3 regions of the Glycocaulis abyssi genome follow, and region 3 is predicted to be linked to each of the others. Evidence: predicted binding sites of a transcription regulator. Region 3 holds the regulator's gene; each other region holds the start of a gene.

Region 1 (6,579 bases), 270 kb from region 3:
GCTTTGCGCGCCGCGATGACGACCCGCGCTGGAGCAACGCGCCGGACCTGCCCTTCCCGGTGCAGGAAATCTATCCCGCCCTGCTGGACGGCACGCTCTACGTGATTGGCGGCTTCGCGACCGGCATTTCGGAGCGTCCGCTGGACATTTCAGACCGTGTGCTGGCCCTCACCCCCGGCGTCGATGAGAGCTGGCGCGACCTGCCGCGCCTGCCCATCCCCACCCATCACCCGCAATGCGTCGGCCTTGACGGCACGCTCTACGCGATTGGAGGCTATACGACCGAGAATGCCGGGGTGTGGTCCAACACCGCTCGCGTCTGGACGCTGCGCCCCGGCGAGGACGACGAATGGCGCCAAGGCCCGGCCCTGCCCGGCCCGTGGTCGGAGAATGTGGCGGTAGCGCTGAATGGCCGCATTCATGTGTTGACCGGGCGGCGTCCGTCCGGCGTGGAAAATTCGGAATGGAACCACCAGTCGGACGTGACAGCGCATCTGGTGCTGGACCCGGCATCAGGTGAGTGGACGACGCTTGCCCCCTCGCCCAGCGCACGCAATTCAGCCGCTGCCGCCGTGATGAACGGGCTCATCCATGTGGTCGCAGGGCGCACCGTTTCTGGCGGCAATACGCCCGCACACGAGGTCTATGACCCGGCCAGCAATAGTTGGACCCTGGCCGCGCCCCTGCCCCAGCCGTCGCGCGGCCCGCGCGGCTCTGGCGGGCTGGCCGCCGCCAGCGTCGGCGACACGCTCTACGTGTTTGGCGGAGAATGGTTTGAAGAGGGTGGCGGCGTCTATGAGGAGGTGTGGGCCTGGCGTGCCGACACTGACAGCTGGGAAGCGGTCGCCACCATGCCGACGCCCCGTCACGGCCTTGGCGCCCACGCGCTGGATGGCGCGATCTACACCATTGGCGGAGCCGCCCAGCGCGGCGCGGTCGATACCAGCGCTGCGGTGGAAGTGTTCAGGCCGTAGGACGAAACGGACCCGCTGGCGCGGCGCTAGCGGGTCCAGCCGCTAACCTCGTTCAGGGCCGCTTCGGCGATGGCCGCGCGCAGGCGCACCTGGCTGGCCGGATCAGGCATGTCGATATTGAGCGCGAACAGCCAGGTCTCGCCCTCAAACTCCAGCCAGCCCACATACCAGCCAATGTCGGGTTCGCCATCGAAGCGCCAGCCCGTCTTGCCGCGCAAGGTCCACCCCTCACCGGAAGCCTGCTCCATCATCGCGATGACGGTTTCCATGTGAGCAGCGTCAAACGGCAGGGTGCGGGCCTGCAGACGGGCAAGGAAGCCCACCTGCTCACGCGCGCAGATCGCCAGCGGCCCGTCCAGCCAGAAGCGATCAACAAGGCCCGCCCCGCCGACATCACCATTGCCGTAGTCCAGCACGGCGATCTGCCCGCTCATGGCCTCATGGCCGAGCTGGCGCGTCCAGTGCTGATAGGCCCAGACGGTGGAGCGCTGGAACGCTTCGGCAAATGTCTGGTTCTGGTTCCACACCGCGAAGGCATGTTCGGTTCCGTCCCAGATCAGCGCGTCATCCACGCCAGAGACGATGCCAGATTGCAGCAGGATCAGGCTGTTGGGAATCTTGAACGTGGAGGCGGGAATGAAACGCTCGTCGAGCCGGTCCGCCCCGCCTGTCCACTCGGCACCATCAGAAACACGCTGGATGAGGATCGTACCGGTAACGCCGGCCTCATCCAGCAATTGGTCAAGCTCCTGCGCATGGGCCGGAGCCAGCAGCATCAAAATGACGGCCAGAAGGCCAAGATATCTCTTCACGCAAGCCTCCAGCGCCCGCCCGGATGGGTATGCCCCCTAGAACGGGATGTTGTCGTCCAGCGTGTCGGAAGCAAAACTTTCACGCGGGCGGTCATTGCCGCCAGAGGAACGGTCATCGGAGCGGCCATAATTGCCACCGCCCGAACCGCCGCCCTCGCCCTTGCTGTCCAGCATGGTCAGCTCGCCGCGATATTTTTGCAGAACGATCTCGGTGGAATAGCGGTCCTGCCCGTTCTGATCCTGCCATTTGCGGGTCTGCAGCGAGCCTTCAATGTAAACCTTGGCGCCTTTTTTCAGATAGTTCTCCGCCACCTTGGCGAGTGCCTCGTTGAAGATGACCACGTTGTGCCATTCGGTCTTTTCGCGGCGCTCTCCGGTGGATTTGTCGCGCCAGGTCTCAGACGTCGCGACGGGAAATTTCGCCATCCGGTCACCGGACGGCATGGCCTTGACCTCCGGGTCAGCGCCCAGATTGCCGATAATGATGACCTTGTTGATGCTGCCTGCCATATCCAAACCCCGTGCTTGCGCTTTTCTCTAAAATGTTCACATATTGTTCCGCCCGTCAACGGGCGAGTCGCCAGGTGAATTTTCGAGCGCATCTCACTCCATCACTGCCGGGGTGTCCATGCAGAGACTGACTCAAGGCCCGTGTAGCTATTGGCGCAGCCATACCTTATAATAAATTGCATGAGCGACACCCACTTCTCGTTTGAGCCGGATCCGGCGTCTCCGCACAATGCGAGGATAGCAAGTATTCTCGACCGGATGCTGGAGATGGAGCATGCACTGCAGAAAGAACAGCGGTTCGACCCGTGGCGGCTGGTTGCTCCCAACGCGGTTCTGCTTGCGGGGTTAGGCGTCCTCGCATTGATGGCGGCATTCAATTCTGGACTACCTATCGCTGAGATACAGCCGGGAAGAATGCTGCTAGGCGTTGTCATCGTCGCAGCAGGATTTGGATTCTATGGAGTTTCCACTGCACAGGCGGCCCGGCGGCGCATTCTTCAGCTCGAAGCGCTGCGTTTACAGAGGCGCGCCATGCTCGCAGCTCAAGCCATGGAACACGGCGAGGGAAGCCGCAGCGAGTGAGACCGTTTCATAATTGGCCGGCCCCCCGTATCCGCGAGGAATTTCACGTCCTGTCGCTCCGTTCCGCAACAGTTTACGGCAGGCTGGAAGGGCTCAAAGGCCATCGTACGCCCGGTATAGTCGCCATACTCGGAGGCGCGGGCCTATTCTTGGCGTCGGGTCCTGTCAGCCTGATTTTCGGCCTGATCGGCGCGTTTGGAGCCGCCGAACAGCTTCGCGTGTCCGCTCGAATCTATGCTGAAGAAATCAGATTGCGCCGTGAGCTTGCCGAGATCGGTGCCGATTTGTCTGACCTCGAAGACGAGGCGCGCCAGCAAGGCTGTAGGCTGCCTTAATGCAGCTCCTGAATAATGTTCGCTATTTGTTCTTGATGAACCTGGCGGAATAGGGCTTATATCGGCAGAACGCCGATTCCATGAAAGCTCTCCCCCATGGCCGACCCTTTGAAGCATATTTCGGTGCGCGGCGCGCGCGAGCATAATCTCAAAGACGTGTCAGTCGACCTGCCGCGCGACGAGCTGATCGTGTTCACCGGCCTGTCCGGGTCGGGCAAGTCCTCGCTGGCGTTCGACACCATCTATGCCGAGGGCCAGCGCCGCTATGTGGAGAGCCTTTCGGCCTATGCGCGCCAGTTCCTGGAGCTGATGAGCAAGCCGGATGTGGACTCCATCGAGGGTCTCTCGCCAGCGATCTCCATCGAGCAGAAGACCACCTCGAAAAACCCGCGCTCGACGGTCGGCACGGTCACCGAGATCTATGACTATATGCGCCTTCTGTGGGCGCGCGTCGGCATCCCCTACTCACCCGCCACGGGCCTGCCCATCACCTCGCAGACCGTCTCCCAGATGGTCGACCGGCTGATGGCGCTGGAGGATGGCACGCGGCTCTACCTGCTGGCGCCTATCGTGCGCGGGCGCAAGGGCGAATACCGCAAGGAGTTCGCCGAGCTGATGAAGCAGGGCTTCCAGCGGGTGAAGGTGGACGGCACCTATTACACGCTGGAAGAAGCCCCCGAACTCGACAAGAAGTTCAAGCACGACATTGACGTGGTGGTGGACCGGGTGGCCATCCGCGAGGGGCTGGAGCAGCGCCTGGCCGACAGCCTGGAGACCGCCCTGCGCCTCGCCGACGGCCTCGCCATGGCCGAATTTGCCGACAAGACCGATGACAAAGGCGCGCCGGAGCGCATCATCTTCTCGGAAAAATTCGCCTGCCCGGAGACCGGCTTCACCATCGAGGAAATCGAGCCGCGCCTGTTCTCCTTCAACAATCCGTTCGGCGCGTGCCCGGCCTGTGATGGCCTCGGCGTCAGCCTGAAGTTTGATGAGGCGATGATCGTCCCGGACCGGGAAAAGAGCCTGTATGAGGGCGCGGTTGCGCCGTGGAGCCGTGGCACCTCCAAGCTCTACCAGCAGACCTTGCAGGCGCTGGCCGACCATTATGGCGCCAACATGCACAAGCCATGGCGCACATTGCCGGAGAAGTTCCAGCGCACCGTGCTTTACGGCACCGCCGACAAGATCAAGTTCACCTATGAAGATGGCCTGCGCCAGTTCTCCACCACCAAGACGTTTGAAGGGGTAATCCCCAATCTGGAGCGGCGCTGGCGCGAGACGGACTCCGCCTGGGTGCGCGAGGAGCTGGGCCGCTTCCAGTCCAACCAGCCTTGCGAGACCTGCCACGGCAAGCGCCTGAAGCCCGAAGCGCTGGCGGTGAAGATCGGCGGCTATGACATCTCGCAGGCCGGTGAACACTCCATCCGCGAGGCGCTCAGCTGGTTTTCCAATATCGAGGAACGCCTGACCGACAAGGAACAGGAGATCGCCCGGCGTATCCTGAAAGAGATCCGTGACCGTCTGCGATTCCTGGTCGATGTGGGGCTGGATTATCTCACGCTCAGCCGAGCCTCCGGCACGCTGTCGGGCGGAGAGAGCCAGCGCATCCGCCTTGCCAGCCAGATCGGGTCGGGCCTGACCGGCGTGCTCTACGTGCTCGATGAGCCCTCTATCGGCCTGCACCAGCGCGATAACTCGCGTCTGCTGGAAAGCCTTCGGGGCCTGCGCGATCTCGGCAATACCGTGATCGTGGTGGAGCATGACGAGGAAGCTATCGAGACGGCCGATTATGTGGTCGATCTGGGGCCCGCTGCCGGAGTGCATGGCGGCGAAGTGGTGGCGCAAGGCAAGCCGGAAGACATCCGCGCCAATCCGAAAAGCCTGACCGGGCAATATCTCTCCGGCGCGCGCATGATCGAGGTGCCGGAAAAACGCCGCAAGATCGACAAGAAGCGCGTGCTGAAAGTGACAGGCGCGAGCGGCAATAACCTCAAAGACGTGACGGCGGAGTTTCCGCTGGGCGTCTTCACCTGCGTCACGGGCGTGTCGGGCGGCGGCAAGTCCACCCTGACGCTGGAAACGCTCTACAAGGCAGCCGCGCGCAAGCTAAACGGCGCAAGCGCGGTCCCTGCCCCGCACGAGACGGTGGAAGGGCTGGAATTCCTCGACAAGATCATCGATATCGACCAGTCGCCCATTGGCCGCACGCCGCGCTCCAACCCGGCGACCTATACCGGCGCGTTCACGCCCATCCGCGACTGGTTTGCCGGCCTGCCGGAGTCCAAGACGCGCGGCTACAAGCCGGGCCGCTTCTCCTTCAATGTGAAGGGCGGGCGCTGCGAGGCGTGTCAGGGCGACGGGGTGGTGAAGATCGAGATGCACTTCCTGCCCGATGTCTATGTCACCTGCGATGTGTGCCACGGCGCGCGCTTCAACCGCGAGACGCTGGAAGTGACCTTCAAGGGCAAATCCATTGCCGAGGTGCTGGACATGACGGTGGAGGAGGCCGCCGACTTCTTCCAGGCCGTGCCGTCGGTGCGCGACAAGATGGAAACCTTGAAACGTGTGGGCCTTGGCTATGTGAAGGTCGGCCAGCCCGCCACCCAGCTTTCAGGCGGCGAGGCGCAGCGGGTGAAGCTCTCCAAGGAGCTCTCCAAACGCGCCACGGGCCGCACGCTCTACATCCTTGATGAGCCGACCACAGGGCTTCATTTCGAGGACGTGAAGAAGCTGCTCGAAGTGCTCCACGAGCTGGTAGAGCAGGGCAATTCGGTGATCGTGATCGAGCATAATCTCGATGTCATCAAGACCGCTGACTGGATCATCGATCTCGGCCCGGAAGGCGGCGATGGCGGCGGCGAGATCGTCGCGGCCGGCACGCCCGAACACGTCGCAGGCGTGGAGAGAAGCTGGACCGGGCGCTATCTCAAGCCCGTGCTGGAGCGCGACATGGCCCGCCAGAAAGCGTTGAAACAGAAGGCGGGTTAGCGGGCTTCTGAACTCCCGGCCAAGCGCAGCGCCGGATGCACAATCAGCCCTCGTCCTTCGAGACGGCCTTCGGCCTCCTCAGGATGAGGGCTAGGGTTGTGCTTTTCCCTCATGCTGAGGGTGAGCGAAGCGAACGTCTCGAAGGACGAGGGAAAAGCCCCTCAAACGGAGGCCCGGATCGCTGCGCGTCCGGGGTTTCAACGCAATGGAAGCCCCCTACGCCTTCCTCGCCCGCATACGCAGGAACACGATCAGGCTAAGCGTGAGAAACACGCCCGGCTGGACCAGCAGGTGCGGGCCGACCTCCGTAGCTTCCACGCCCGCCATGCCGGTCGCCCGCTCCAGCACCTCGGCGAAGAGATCGCCCGGTGTGCGCTC
Region 2 (6,579 bases), 330 kb from region 3:
GCGCCCGACGGCCCGTGGCGGCGCATCAGCGCCTCCTCACCGCGGGCGATGACATCGCCCAGCGTTTTGAGCCCGTCGCGGTTCAGCGCCGCCGCAAAGGCCGGGCCGACGCCAAACACGCTCTGGACGGGGCGTGGACGCAGAAACTCTGCCGCCTCGGACTGGCCGATCACGGAAAACCCGTCCGGCTTGTCCAGCTCGGATGCCGTCTTGGCGAGAAACTTGTTATAGCTGAGGCCCACCGAGACAGTAACGCCCACGTCCGCCCTGATGCGCGCGGCCAGCTTCATCAGCGTGAGAGCGGGCGAAGCTCCATGCAGGCGCTGCGTGCCTGTCAGGTCGAGAAAGGCTTCGTCTATGGACAGCGGCTCCACCGCCGGCGTTACGTCCTCCATCATCTGGCGGATGCGCTTGCCCTCGGCTGCATAGACCTGCATGCGCGGGGGGATGACCACGGCATCCGGGCAGGCTTTGAGCGCCTTGAACATGGGCATGGCCGAGCGCACGCCGTGCAACCTTGCCACATAGCAGGCGGTGGCCACCACGCCGCGCTTGCCGCCGCCAATAATGACCGGCTGGTTGGCGAGGGACGGATCATCGCGCTTCTCGATGGAGGCGTAAAACGCATCACAATCGATATGGGCGATCGACAGCGTATCCAGCTCGTCATGGGCGAACGCCTTGCGCGAGCCGCACGCCCCGCATCGCGGCGGGCCCGCTGGCGCAAAACAGGTGCGGCAATATCCGCTCATCGCGCTTCCAGCGGCCATAGCCAGGCCGCCCCGCGCACGCCGGAGGAGTCGCCGTGCCGGTTCACCGCCACGCGGGTGCGGAACTCGTCGGTGAAGACGTGGGGCGCGAGGCGGGTTTCCAGATCGGCGGCCAGGCCGGGCAGGTTGGACAGCCCGCCGCCCAGCACGATCACGTCGGGGTCCAGCACATTGACGATGGTGGAGAGCGCGCGCGCCAGCCGGTCAGCGTGCCGGTCGAGCGTGGCCATCGCTTTCACGTCGCCTTGAGCGGCCTTTGCGGCAATCTGTTCTGCTGTGAGGCTTTCGCCCGTTACCCGCGCGTGGTCGCGGGCCAGCGCCGGGCCGGAGCACCAGCTTTCCACGCAGCCGAGGCGCCCGCACCCGCATTGCGGTCCGGGAATCTCGTCCGCTGAAGGGCGGGGCAGGGCGGTGTGGCCCCACTCGCCGGCGATAAGACCGCCGCCATCGTGGAGGCGTCCGCCGATGACGATGCCGCCGCCTACGCCCGTGCCTGCGATCACGCCAAACACGCAATGTGCGCCCGCGCCTGCGCCGTCCGTGGCTTCGGACAGGGCAAAGCAGTTCGCGTCATTGGCGCAGCGCACCTCCTGTCCCAGCGCGTCTGCCAGGTCGCGCTGCAGAGACTGGCCATTGAGATGGGAGGAGTTGGCATTGCGTACCAGCCCCGTGCGCGGATTGATCGAGCCGGGATGGCCGACCCCTATGCTCGCGGTTGTGCTGCCTGCGCTCTGGCGTATATCGGCGACAAGGGCGCGAATCGATTCGACGGCATCAGCGTAGCGGGACGCAGAGGCAATGCGCTTGCGGGTCAGAATGGTGCCGTCAGCGCCCAGCGCGATGGCTTCGGTCTTCGTGCCGCCCAGATCAACGCCGATGCGGATCATGCAGAATCCCCTGCCGGTCCTGATGTTGCCACGTTCTTATCTTGTTCCTTACCGGGTTCCTAGCGCCCGACTCATCGTTGATTAAGGAAAATGGTGTCTACTCGTCGGTGGATGGAAAAAGGTCCACGCCAAAGGCGGGGCAAATGGGGGAAGCGCGCGGTCGCCATGCTGCAGGTCATGTCCAAAAAAGTTCTGATCGTTGAAGATAACGAGCTGAACATGAAGCTTTTTCATGATCTGCTCGAGGCCCACGGCTACGAGACCTTCCAGACACGGGAGGGCTTGAAGGCCATTGATATGGCGCGCGAGCACCGCCCGGATCTTATCCTGATGGATATCCAGTTGCCGGAGGTCTCCGGTCTGGACGTCACCAAATGGCTGAAGAACGATGACGAGCTGGCCGATATCCCGGTTGTGGCCGTCACCGCCTTTGCGATGAAGGGTGATGAGGAGCGTATCCGCGAGGGCGGGTGCGAGGGCTATCTGTCCAAACCCATCACGGTGACGAGCTTTATCGAGACAATCCGGAAATTCATCGGGTAGGGAGGCGCAGGGAAGAGATGAGCGCGCGCATCCTCGTTGTCGATGATATCGAGACCAACAGGCGCTTGCTGGAAGCGCGCCTGTCGGCGGAATATTTTGATGTTGTGCTGGCGTCTTCCGGCCTCGAGTGCCTGGAAAAGGCGCGCGACACCATGCCGGACATGATCCTTCTGGACGTGATGATGCCGGGCATGGACGGGTTTGAAGCCTGCCGCCGCCTGAAGGCTGATGCCGCCACCCGCCATATCCCTGTCATCATGGTGACGGCGCTGGATCAGCGCGAGGACCGGGTGAAGGGGCTGGAAGCTGGCGCGGACGAGTTTCTCACCAAGCCGGTCAATGATGTTGCCCTGTTTGCGCGGGTGCGCTCGCTGCTGCGCCTCAAGGAAGTGCTCGACGAGCTGCGCCTGCGCCACGAGGCTACGCTGACCGATGATGGCGTTGAGGACGGTGATCTGGACGGCCCGGCGATTGTTATCGTGGCCGCTGGCGACAACATTGCCGCCGAGCGCCTGTCTGCCAAACTGCCCAAGGGTTTTGCGCCGCGCCCGATTGGCGATCCGGCAGGCGTGGTGAAGGCCGCGCGGGCAGGCGCCGAGCTGGTGCTGATCGATCTGGCGACGGCAAAGTTTGATGCGCTGCGGGTCTGCGCGCGCATCCGCTCTGACGCCGTAACCCGGCACACGCCGATCATCTGCGTTGTCGATCCCGACACGCCGCAGGACATGGTCCGTGCGCTGGATCTGGGGGTTAGCGATGTGGTGACGCGCCCGGTTGATCCGGGCGAGCTGGCGGCGCGCCTGAACACGCAGCTAAAGCGCAAGCGCTATGCCGAGCAGCTGCGTGAGCGTCTGGAAGAGAGCCTCGAGATGGCGGTCATTGATCCGCTGACCGGGCTTTATAACCGCCGCTATATGGGCTCACGCCTGCGTCAGGCGGTCGATGCATGGGAGGCGAGTGCCGAAACGGTCTCGGTCATCCTGTTTGATATCGACCATTTCAAGCGCATCAACGACACCTGGGGCCATCAGGCCGGTGATGAGGTGATACGTGCCTTTACCGAGCGGATGAACACCCAGCTGCGCGCGCTGGACATTGCCGGGCGTCATGGCGGCGAGGAGTTCATGGTGGTGCTGGCCGGTGCCACCCAGCGCGAAGCCACGGAAGCGGCAGAGCGCGTGCGGGCGGCCATCGCGCGCACGCCTTTCCGGATTTCCAGCGCCGGGGTCAGCGTGGACGCGACCACCAGCGCGGGCGTAGCCGAGATCATGCATGGCGATACGCCAGAACGCCTTGTCGCGCGCGCCGATGCCGCGCTCTATCAGGCCAAGGCAGCGGGCCGCAATCAGGTGATGGTGGCACAGAAAAAGGCCGCGTGAGCATCACGCGGCCTTCCTCAAATCGGCAAATGCGATAAAGGGGCAGATCTACTTGATCTTGCCTTCCTTGAACTCGACATGCTTGCGCGCGACCGGATCGTACTTTTTCAGCACGAGTTTCTCGGTCATGGTGCGCGCGTTTTTCTTGGTCACGTAGAAGTAACCCGTGCCAGCCGTCGAATTGAGGCGGATCTTGATGGTTGTCGGCTTGGCCATGTCACTCACCTGAAACTGGATTGCCGCGCCAGACCGGACCTGACGCTTCGCGAGCGCGCGAAAATACGCATGTTCGCTAGGGTGTCAATGGCGCTGTGTGCTCAGGCGCGCCAGCTTCTCAGCGCGATGGGCAGCGAAAAAGTGACGAACGGCTGATGAAACCGTATACTCACCTTGCGGCGTTGTTGATTGGCGTGATTTGCGCAAGTCAGGCGCTCAGGACAAGGCATATGGCAGACAACGTTACAAACGAGCTATTGCTGGAACATCTCAAGGCATTGCGGACCCAGGTGGGAACGCTGCAGAACGACATGTCTGACGTGAAGACCAGCCTTATCAGCCTGCGCCAGCACCTGACGGCATTCATGTCTACCGATGCCGCGCATGAGGGGGCGCTTGCTTCGCTGCAGGCGCGCTTGAACCGTATCGAACGCCGGCTGGAAATCTCCGAAACCTGATCGCCGGTGCTTCTCAGCGCCGCCAGCTTCTCAGCGCGATGGGCAGATAGATCGCCGCGATCACGCTCAGTGCCAGCAGGAAGCCGTGCGGGTTGATCCAGTCCATGGCCATTCCGCCCAGTGGCGGCCCGACCAGCGACCCTGAACCGTAGGCGAAGATGAAGGCGGCATTGGCGGCGGCGAGCTGGCCCGCCTGAACCCGTTCACCAATTACCGACAGGCCAACTGTGTAATAGGCGCTGGCAAGGCCGACATAGAGGAAGATGAGCGGGAAGAGGGCAAAGCCGAACCCGCTCGACGCAATGATGAAGAGCGGTACGGCCACGGCTGCCAGCGTAATCAGCGCCAGCGTGCGCATGCGTCCGGCCCGGTCGGCGAAGTTGCCGATCGGTATCTGCAGGCACAGCGCGCCCAGTGCGCCGGTCGTCATCAACAGGCCGATGAGTGTGGTCGTCAGTCCGGTGCGTTCGCCATAGACAGGCATCAGGGCAAAGAAGCTGTTCTCCAGCGCACCGAACAGAAACCCGGCAAGGATCGCTGCGGGAGCCAGACGTGCCGTGGTGAGCATGGCCAGCGGGCTGCCTTCATCCCGGCTGGGCGGTATCAGGCCCGGACCGCGGAGGAACAGCACCGGCAGCACACCGGCGGCGTAGATCGCCGCTCCGGCTATCCAGGGCGCCCAGCCTTCCGCGCCCAGCAGCGCCAGCAGAAGTCCGCCAGAACCGAACCCGGCTGACAGCACCGTCGCATATACAGCCAGCAATGATGCGCGCCGTTCAGGCTTTGCCAGCTGGTTGATCCAGGTCTCGCTGGCAATGAAGACGATGGTGACCGCGATGCCGATGAGGAAGCGCGTGCCGAACCACACCCACACCTCCCTCACGGCCGGGAAGACCAGTATGCCAAGGGCGATGACGGCCAGACTGGCGGCCAACAGGGCGCGCGGGCTGATCCGCGAGAACAGGCCGGGGATGAAAGGCGTTGCCAGGATCATCGCCAGCGCGGCGGCGGCGGCGTTGATACCTGCTTGCGCGCCAGAACCCGTCATCGCCTCCAGATTGAGCGAGATCAGCGGCATGAGCAGGCCGAACCCGCACCCGGCCAGTCCGCCGCACATTATCGCCACGAAGAGCGAACGGGTGCGGGCATGGGTGTCGCTGATGAGGAATGAGAGGGCCATGCGGCCAGTCTATAGCCCGGTCGTGCGCAGCCGTCCTGCCTGTTTTCTCACCTGCAGCGGCGTGATTATCACACCTGATGCGGCGGCCCTGGCCAGCGGAATGAACCCGGTCAGCTCCGGCTGGGCCAGACGCGCCTCCACCGCCTCTTCCTCGATCCAGACGGCGCGTCCGCCGGGGGCTACTGGAAACAGGGCCTGAACGGCGCGCGCCTGCGCAATGGCGAACAGGCGCAAATGCCAGCGTGTGCCATCGGGCCGGGTGAACACGCTGCGTCCCAGATAGGTCAGGCCCTGCCGGTCTGGCGCAAGCCCGTGGCGGGCGGCGCGCCCCCACAGGCCCGGCTGCGGCGGCAGTGTCACGGCTGCGTTGGCGGGTGATGCGAACAGCAGCCCCAGCTGCGCATGCGCCGCGCTTAACGCCGCGTCGGTGAAGGCGCGGGGGCTCAGGCTGCGAACTCCCAGCGCGCGCTGGGCTATATCGGGGCGTTCGCCCGCATGGACCACGGCACACGCATTTACTGGCGAAAACGCCAGCGGCAGCGCGTCTGGCGTTGCGGGCAGGGCGAAACGGCCTGTGGCACTGTCCACCACGAAAATACCGGCTGCGGGGCGTGCGCGCCTTGTGTTGCGCGGGGCGCTCATAGCTCGTCGACGCGCGGGCCTTTCGGCGTCACGCGCGCGCAGCGAACAGGGGCAGGGCCCTTCATGTGGCCAGCCAGTTCGGCGAGCACAAAGCGGGTGATGATGGGCAGATCCAGCGCGCCGGTATCCTCCAGAGAGACCCAGCGCACATCTTCCAGCTCGGCTGCCATAAAGTCATCGGCGGAAGCCGCTACCGCCTCTTCCGGAGCGCGGAAGAACCAGGCGTCAAACCGGCGCGGACGGCCGGGCGGCGTAATCGCGCGCGCTACCAGCTCCAGCGGTGCGGCGGCGGGGGCAAGGCCCGCTTGCGCGAAGGGTTCCCATTGCGGGCGTGCGCGGATGAGGGGTGCGCTCTCGCCGATCAGAAGGCCGGTTTCCTCTGCCGTCTCGCGTATGGCCGCTGCGGCTGCTGCGCGGGCGCGGCGCTCTGTCATGCAGCGGGTCAGCACGTCCAGCACCGGCTCGGCCGGTTCACTGGCCAGCGGGGCGTAGCCGTCCGTCCGG
Region 3 (6,579 bases):
GAGGCGTTCTGCTCGTGATCGGCGTGCAGGATGAAGATGCGGTCCATCGCGCGGGCCAGCGTGGGAGAAACTTCATAATCCTCGGCAGGCACGGCAAAGCACATGCGCAGGAAGTTGGAGGCGTAGTCCAGCTCGTTGCGCGGGCTGATGAAGGGCTGGCCGACCGAGTATTTGAACGCCCGCGCCGCAATCGTCGGCATTTTTGCGATCATGCGGTGGCTGGCAATGGTGCGCGCCTTGGGATCATTGATGTCGGTGGAGTCGTGGTAGAAGGCGGCCAGCGCGCCGACCGTGCCGACCATCACCGCCATCGGGTGCGCATCGCGCCGATAGCCGCGGAAGAACTGGTCGAACTGGTCGTGCAGCATGGTGTGCCGGCGGATCGTCCAGTCAAACGTCTCCAGCTCTTTGGCCGAGGGCAGCTCGCCGTGCAGCAGCAGGTAGGACACCTCGATGAAGGAGGAGTTTTCCGCCAGCTGGTCAATGGGATAGCCGCGATAGAGCAGCACGCCTTCATCGCCGTCAATATAGGTGATCTGGCTTTCACAGCTGGCTGTGGAGGTGAAGCCCGGATCGTAGGTGAACACGCCCGCATCGCGGTAGAGCGTGCGGATATCGATGACATCGGGGCCTACGGAGCCAGCCAGAACCGGCAGCTCGATCGTTTTCCCGTTAATGGTCAGCTGGGCGGAGCCCGTTTTGTCGGTCTTGTTCTTCATCGGTCCAATCCCTTCACGTAATTCAGGTCTGTTCAGTCCAGGCGGGCGTGATCGTCCAGCCTGGCAAGTGTTTCATCGCGGCCCAGCAATCCCAGCACCAGGCTCATATCGGGCGCCGGGGCGCCTCCGGTCAGTACGGCGCGCAAAGGCTGGCCAATCTTGCCAAAGCCAACGCCTTCGGATTCTGCAAATGCCTTGAGCACGGTGCCCAGGGATTCGCTGTTCCAGTCATTATGTGCGGCGAGCACACCGCGCAGGCGGGAAAGCCGCGCGAGTGCATCGGGAGACAGGTGCTTGCGCGCCGCATCATCAAGGCTGAACGGGCGTTCGCGGAGGAGAAAATAGGCTTGCGATTCCATTTCGGCGAGTGTTTTTGAACGCTCTTTCAGCATATCCATCGCAGGCGTTAACCGGGCGTTCGCCACCGCGCCGCTGACCAGCCCGTCCTGACCCTCCAGGCGTTCCATCAGCAGCGCCAGAAGCCGCGTATTGTCGGCCTGGCGGATATGATGGTGGTTCACAAACGCCATCTTGTCGAAATCGAGCCGGGCAGGGGCCTTGTTCAGCCCTTCAAGCGAGAAGGCGGCGATCAGTTCCGCATCGCTGAACAATTCCTGGTCGCCATGGCTCCAGCCAAGCCGTGCCAGATAATTGCGCAAGCCCTCCGGCAGATAGCCCATATCGCGATAGGCTTCCGCGCCCAGCGCGCCATGGCGCTTGGACAGTTTCTTGCCATCAGGCCCGTGAATGAGCGGGATATGGGCAAAGATCGGCCGATCCCAGCCCAGCGCGTCGTAAAGCTGGGCCTGGCGCCCGCCATTCACCAGATGATCGTCACCGCGGATGATGTGGGTCACGCCCATATCATGGTCATCGACCACCACGGCGAGATTATAGGTCGGGTTGCCATCGGCACGCAGCAGGATGAGGTCGTCAAACTCCTTGGAGGCCCAGCGCACTTCGCCCTGAACGGCGTCATTCAGCGTGACATCGCTGTCCGGCGCGCGAAAGCGGACCGTAAACCGGCGATCATCGGGCGGCGTGCCGCCATCGCGCCAGGGAGAGCGCAGGGCGCGGCCTTCAGCAAAGGCTTCTTCACGCAGCTTTTCCACTTCTTCGTGCGTGCAATAGCAGCGGAATGCCTTTCCTTGCACGACCAGCTCTTCGGCCACTTCGCGGTGCCGGTCGGCGCGCGCATGCTGGGACACGGCATCGCCATCCCATTCCAGGCCCAGCCAGCTCATGCCGGCCAGAATCGCATCCACGGCTTGTGTGGTGGAGCGCTCGCGGTCGGTATCTTCAATTCGCAGCTTGAATTGACCACCCGCCTGGCGCGCAAAAAGATAGTTGAACAAGGCGGTACGCGCCCCTCCGATATGGAGGAAGCCGGTGGGCGAGGGCGCAAAGCGCGTGATGATGTCTTGTCTGTTTTGCACGTGCGAGATGTTGCTGCGCTGCGAAGGAGCGGGATGATTAGCATGTTAGGCACGTAAAGAGATAGTCTCACCGCTGAAGTGACAACACAGGGTGGCTGCATGCGCCGCTACATCCACGCGGTACGGGCGTCAATCAGGCGGGAATGCAGCCCGGCGTCGGGCGGCATGGCCGCGGCACTGAGCCGTCTTTTGCAACCTGTATTGCCGTCAAGGGCCGTCCGTCCGGCCGATCTGATCTTGTGGGTGCCGCTTGCTGCAGGGCTGGGTGCGGCGGTCTATCTCTCCGTCCCTATTGAGCCCGATGCGGCGCTGATCCCTGTATTCTGGCTGTCCGCCCTGATCTGCCTTGCCGCCGGTCTGTTGCTGACGGCGCGGCCCGCTCTGCTGGCGGCGGTGGTGCTGAGTGCGTGCGCGCTGGCGGGCCATGCCCATGTTCACAGCCGGACGCTGTCCCTTGCCCCGCCCCATATCGAGATCAGCGACCGCGCCCGCACCGTGACGGGCTGGGTGGAGCGCATTGAGCGCCGGGGGCGTTCGGGGCGCGTGCTGCTGCGTGTCGACAGCCTCCAGCGCGCCGATACGGCGCCTTACCGGGTGCGCCTGCGGATCAATACCGAAACCCTGACCCCCGGCGATGGCATTCGCGTCAGCGCTGTCCTGTCGCCTCCGCGCGGACCTGCGGCGGCGGGCGGCTATGACGGTGCGCGGGCGGCCTGGTACCAGCGGGTTGCGCTCTCAGGATTTTCCATCTCCCAGCCCCAGCCGGAAGACATTGCCGGAGCCGAGAGCCAGCGGGCGTTTCTGGCGTGGCGATGGCGGCTGGCGCAGCGCATTTCCGATGCAGCCGGGCCAAACTCAGGACCGGTCATCGCCGCGCTGCTGACCGGGGAGCGCTCAGGCGTCACCGAGGCCCATGCCGAGGCGTTGCGGCTGTCCGGTCTTGGTCATCTGCTGGCCATATCAGGCATGCACATGGCGCTGCTGGCCGGCGGTATTTACTTCGCTGTGCGCTGGCTCATCGCCTCGATTGAACCCTTCGCCCGTGCGCACGATCCGCGAAAGCCCGCAGCGCTGATCGCGCTTCTCGCCGCCCTTGGCTATCTGCTGCTGTCGGGCGGCGCTATCTCCACCCAGCGCGCCTTCGTCATGGCTGCGGTCATGTTCACGGCGATACTGATAGGCCGCAGAGCGGTGTCGTTTCAGTCGCTTGCACTGGCCGCACTCATCATCATCGCGTTCAACCCGGAAAGCGTGATCGAGCCGGGTTTCCAGATGAGCTTTGCTGCCACCGCCGCCCTGATCGCCGTCTACGAAGCCTGGCAGAGGTGGCGGATCACCCGCGACATGGCCGATTATGGCTGGTTTGCGCGCGTACAGGCGGCGTTTACAGGGCTCGCCGTGACCAGCCTTGTGGCGGGCAGCGCAACCGGGCTGTTTGCCGCCTTCCATTTCCAGCGCATGGCCGCCTATGGGTTTGGCGCAAACCTTGTCGCCATGCCGGTATTCAGCTTCTGGGTGATGCCGGCCGGCGTCGTGGGGCTGCTCTTGGCCCCATTCGGGCTGGAAGGCTTGCCGTTGATGATAAGCGCTATGGGCATGGATATCGTGCTGGCCATCGCGACATGGACGTCATCGCTGCCCGGCGCCGCCTTGCCTGCGCTGGCACCGGGCGGGATCGTGCTAGGTCTCTACGCGACCGGGTTTGCACTGGCCACGCTGGGGCGCGGGCTGGTGCGGGTGGCCGGAATTCCGTTTGCTGCCGGGGCATTGTCCCTATGGGCGTTGCAGGCCCCGCCGGACATGATGATTACCTCGTCTGGCGTTCTGGTTTCGAGAAGCATTTCGAGTGAAACCGGCGAGCGTCTGGACTGGCAGGTCAGTGACCGCCGCCGTGGCCGGTTTGAGGCAGGCGTACTGTTGCAGCGTGCCGGAACCGGGCTCAGCACCGCGCCGCGCGGCGATTATGCGTGCGATCCGCTGGGCTGTCTTGTCGTCACGGCCGAGGGGCTGCGTGTAGCGGTCAGCGAGCATCCCGCCTCGCTGGAGGAAGACTGCGTACGCGCAGACCTGGTGGTCGCGCGCGGCACGGTAAGCGCCTGGCAGAAGCGCCGTTGCGCGGTGCCGGTTCTGGACGATGCGGCCCGCGCAGAGTTGGGCAGCGCCGAATTCTGGGTCCGTGACGGGCGCATCATCCGCCTTCGCGGTGCCAATGATGGCAGCGCAGCCCGCGTCTGGGGACGCGAGCGGGAGAGCTAGCTGCCTTTTCCCGCCCTCGGCTCCAAAGGGTCAGTGATAGCGGCGGATCAGCCCGACCAGGCGGCCCTGAACCTGTACCCGGTCCGGCCCGAAAATGCGGGTTTCATAGGCCGGGTTGGCGGCTTCAAGAGCAATCGACCCGCCCTTGCGGCGGATGCGTTTCAGCGTAGCTTCCTCATTATCCACGAGTGCCACGACAATCTCGCCATTATTGGCGGTATCACCGCGGCGGATGATGACAAAATCACCGTCGAGAATGCCTGCTTCGATCATGGAATCGCCTTCGACCTCCAGCGCGAAATGCTCGCCCGAAGACACCATCTGGGAGGGAACGCCAAACCGGTCGGTTTCGTGCTGGATCGCCTCGATCGGTACGCCGGCTGCGATTCTGCCCAGCAGCGGTACATCAACCGAATCTGTTTCCATTTCCCGGCGCGCGAAATTGCCGCTGACCACATTGCTGGCCGGATTGACGCGCGGCGCTGAGGCATCGGGGAGTTTGAGCACTTCGAGCGCGCGGGCGCGGTGGGCAAGACGGCGAATGAAGCCGCGCTCCTCCAGCGCGCTGACCAGACGGTGCACACCGGATTTCGACGCCAGCTGCAAAGCCTCTTTCATCTCGTCAAAAGAAGGAGAAACGCCATCCTCGGACAGGCGCTTGTGAATGAAGAGCAGAAGCTCGTGTTGTTTGCGGGTCAGCATGAGGGGGTCTGATCTCCAGTCAACAAAGGAACAAAGCCAGAAAGGCCACGGTTTGTTCTACGCCTGTTCCGCTCGCCCGTCAAGGGTTGTGCCCGCTCTCACGCGAAGTTCATCAGCGTTTTCACCGCTGCGGCAACATCGGCCTGGCGCATCAGGCTTTCACCGACCAGCAGGGCTTTTGCGCCGGACCGGCGCACGCGCTCAGCGTCATCGGCGTTGAAAATCCCGCTTTCGGCGACCAGGAAGCGGTCATCCGGCACCGAGGCGCTCAGCGCCTCGAATGTGGCCAGCGTCACGTCGAACGTGCGCAGATTGCGGTTATTGATGCCGATCAGCGGCGAGGGCAGGGCGAGCGCCCGCTCCAGCTCTGCGCGGTCATGCACCTCGATAAGGGCATCCATATTCCAGTGCGCGGCCTCCGCCACCAGATCGGCGGCAAGGGCGTCGTCCACGGCCGCCATGATGACGAGAATGCAGTCAGCCCCCAGCGCGCGCGATTCTGCCACCTGCCACGGATCGTAGAGGAAGTCCTTGCGCAATACGGGCAGGGACACGGCCGCGCGCGCCTCTACAAGATGGTGGTCGGCTCCCTGAAAGCTTTCGGTATCGGTGAGGATGGAGAGGCAGGCCGCGCCGCCCGCCTCATAGGCGCGGGCAAGGGCTGGCGGGTTGAAATCAGCGCGGATCAGGCCGCGTGAGGGGCTTGCCTTCTTGATCTCCGCGATCAGGGCCAGCCCATCTGCGGCTTGCCGGGATTGCAGGTTATCAAGAAAGCCGCGCACTGGCGGCGCAGCCTGGGCCTTTTCCGATATCTGCGCATAGCTCAGGGCCGCCTTGCGGCGCGCGGTGTCAGCGCGCTTGTAGACGCCGATGCGCTCCAGCGTGTCAGTCATGGGCGGCATTCCTCAGGTGTTGGTAATCTGGACGAGCTTTTCCAGCGTGGCGGCGGCGCGGCCATCGTCGATGGCGGCGGCTGCCAGTGCCACCCCGTCTTTGAGGCCCTCTGCCTTTCCGGCAAGCACCAGCGCGGCGCTGGCATTGAACAGCACGATATCGCGGTAAGGCCCCTTTTCGCCTTGTAGCAGGCGGTGCAGGGCTGCGGCATTCTCGGCCGGTTCCCCGCCCTTGAGATCATCGAGGCTCGCGCGGGGCAATCCTGCATCTTCAGGCGTGACGGTAAACTCGCGCACGCTGCCATCAGCCTCCAGACTCGCAATATGGGTCGCGCCGGTGGTGGTGATCTCGTCGAGGCCGTCTTCGCCATGGACGATCCAGGCCCGTTCGGCGCCCAGATCGCGCAAAGCCTGCGCCATCGGCACCAGCCAGCGCCGGTCGAACACGCCCAGCAGCTGGCGGCGCGTGCCGGCCGGATTGGATAGCGGACCCAGCAGGTTGAACACGGTGCGCACGCCCAGCGTCTTGCGTGCCGGGGCCACGTGGCGCACCGCGCCGTGATGGGCCTGCGC

The links. The regulator LexA, encoded in region 3, represses DNA repair genes until DNA is damaged. The targets are predictions, from matches to a motif close to ATGTTCCNCTTGTGTTCC.
Region 1: a site for LexA is predicted at 3,229-3,246, ahead of uvrA (excinuclease ABC subunit UvrA). Genes of this name have one in related genera too.
Region 2: a site for LexA is predicted at 1,688-1,705, ahead of AB6B38_RS05225 (ROK family protein). Genes of this name have one in related genera too.

Annotation. Positions count from the first base shown of each region.
Region 1 is NZ_CP163421.1:994,983-1,001,561, forward strand. It holds gene AB6B38_RS04890 (Kelch repeat-containing protein) at 1-974, shown strand, start outside; gene AB6B38_RS04895 (penicillin-binding transpeptidase domain-containing protein) at 1,001-1,786, opposite strand; gene ssb (single-stranded DNA-binding protein) at 1,823-2,296, opposite strand; gene AB6B38_RS04905 (hypothetical protein) at 2,477-2,878, shown strand; gene AB6B38_RS04910 (hypothetical protein) at 3,022-3,195, opposite strand; gene uvrA (excinuclease ABC subunit UvrA) at 3,310-6,201, shown strand; gene AB6B38_RS04920 (lysostaphin resistance A-like protein) at 6,418-6,579, opposite strand, start outside.
Region 2 is NZ_CP163421.1:1,054,063-1,060,641, reverse strand. It holds gene AB6B38_RS05230 (DNA polymerase IV) at 1-770, opposite strand, end outside; gene AB6B38_RS05225 (ROK family protein) at 749-1,657, opposite strand; gene AB6B38_RS05220 (response regulator) at 1,835-2,200, shown strand; gene AB6B38_RS05215 (PleD family two-component system response regulator) at 2,218-3,579, shown strand; gene rpmG (50S ribosomal protein L33) at 3,628-3,795, opposite strand; gene AB6B38_RS05205 (hypothetical protein) at 4,026-4,253, shown strand; gene AB6B38_RS05200 (MFS transporter) at 4,267-5,433, opposite strand; gene AB6B38_RS05195 (hypothetical protein) at 5,443-6,075, opposite strand; gene AB6B38_RS05190 (NUDIX domain-containing protein) at 6,072-6,579, opposite strand, start outside.
Region 3 is NZ_CP163421.1:724,611-731,189, forward strand. It holds gene gltA (citrate synthase) at 1-719, opposite strand, end outside; gene gltX (glutamate--tRNA ligase) at 752-2,155, opposite strand; gene AB6B38_RS03630 (ComEC/Rec2 family competence protein) at 2,321-4,411, shown strand; gene lexA (transcriptional repressor LexA) at 4,442-5,113, opposite strand; gene trpC (indole-3-glycerol phosphate synthase TrpC) at 5,212-6,006, opposite strand; gene trpD (anthranilate phosphoribosyltransferase) at 6,019-6,579, opposite strand, start outside.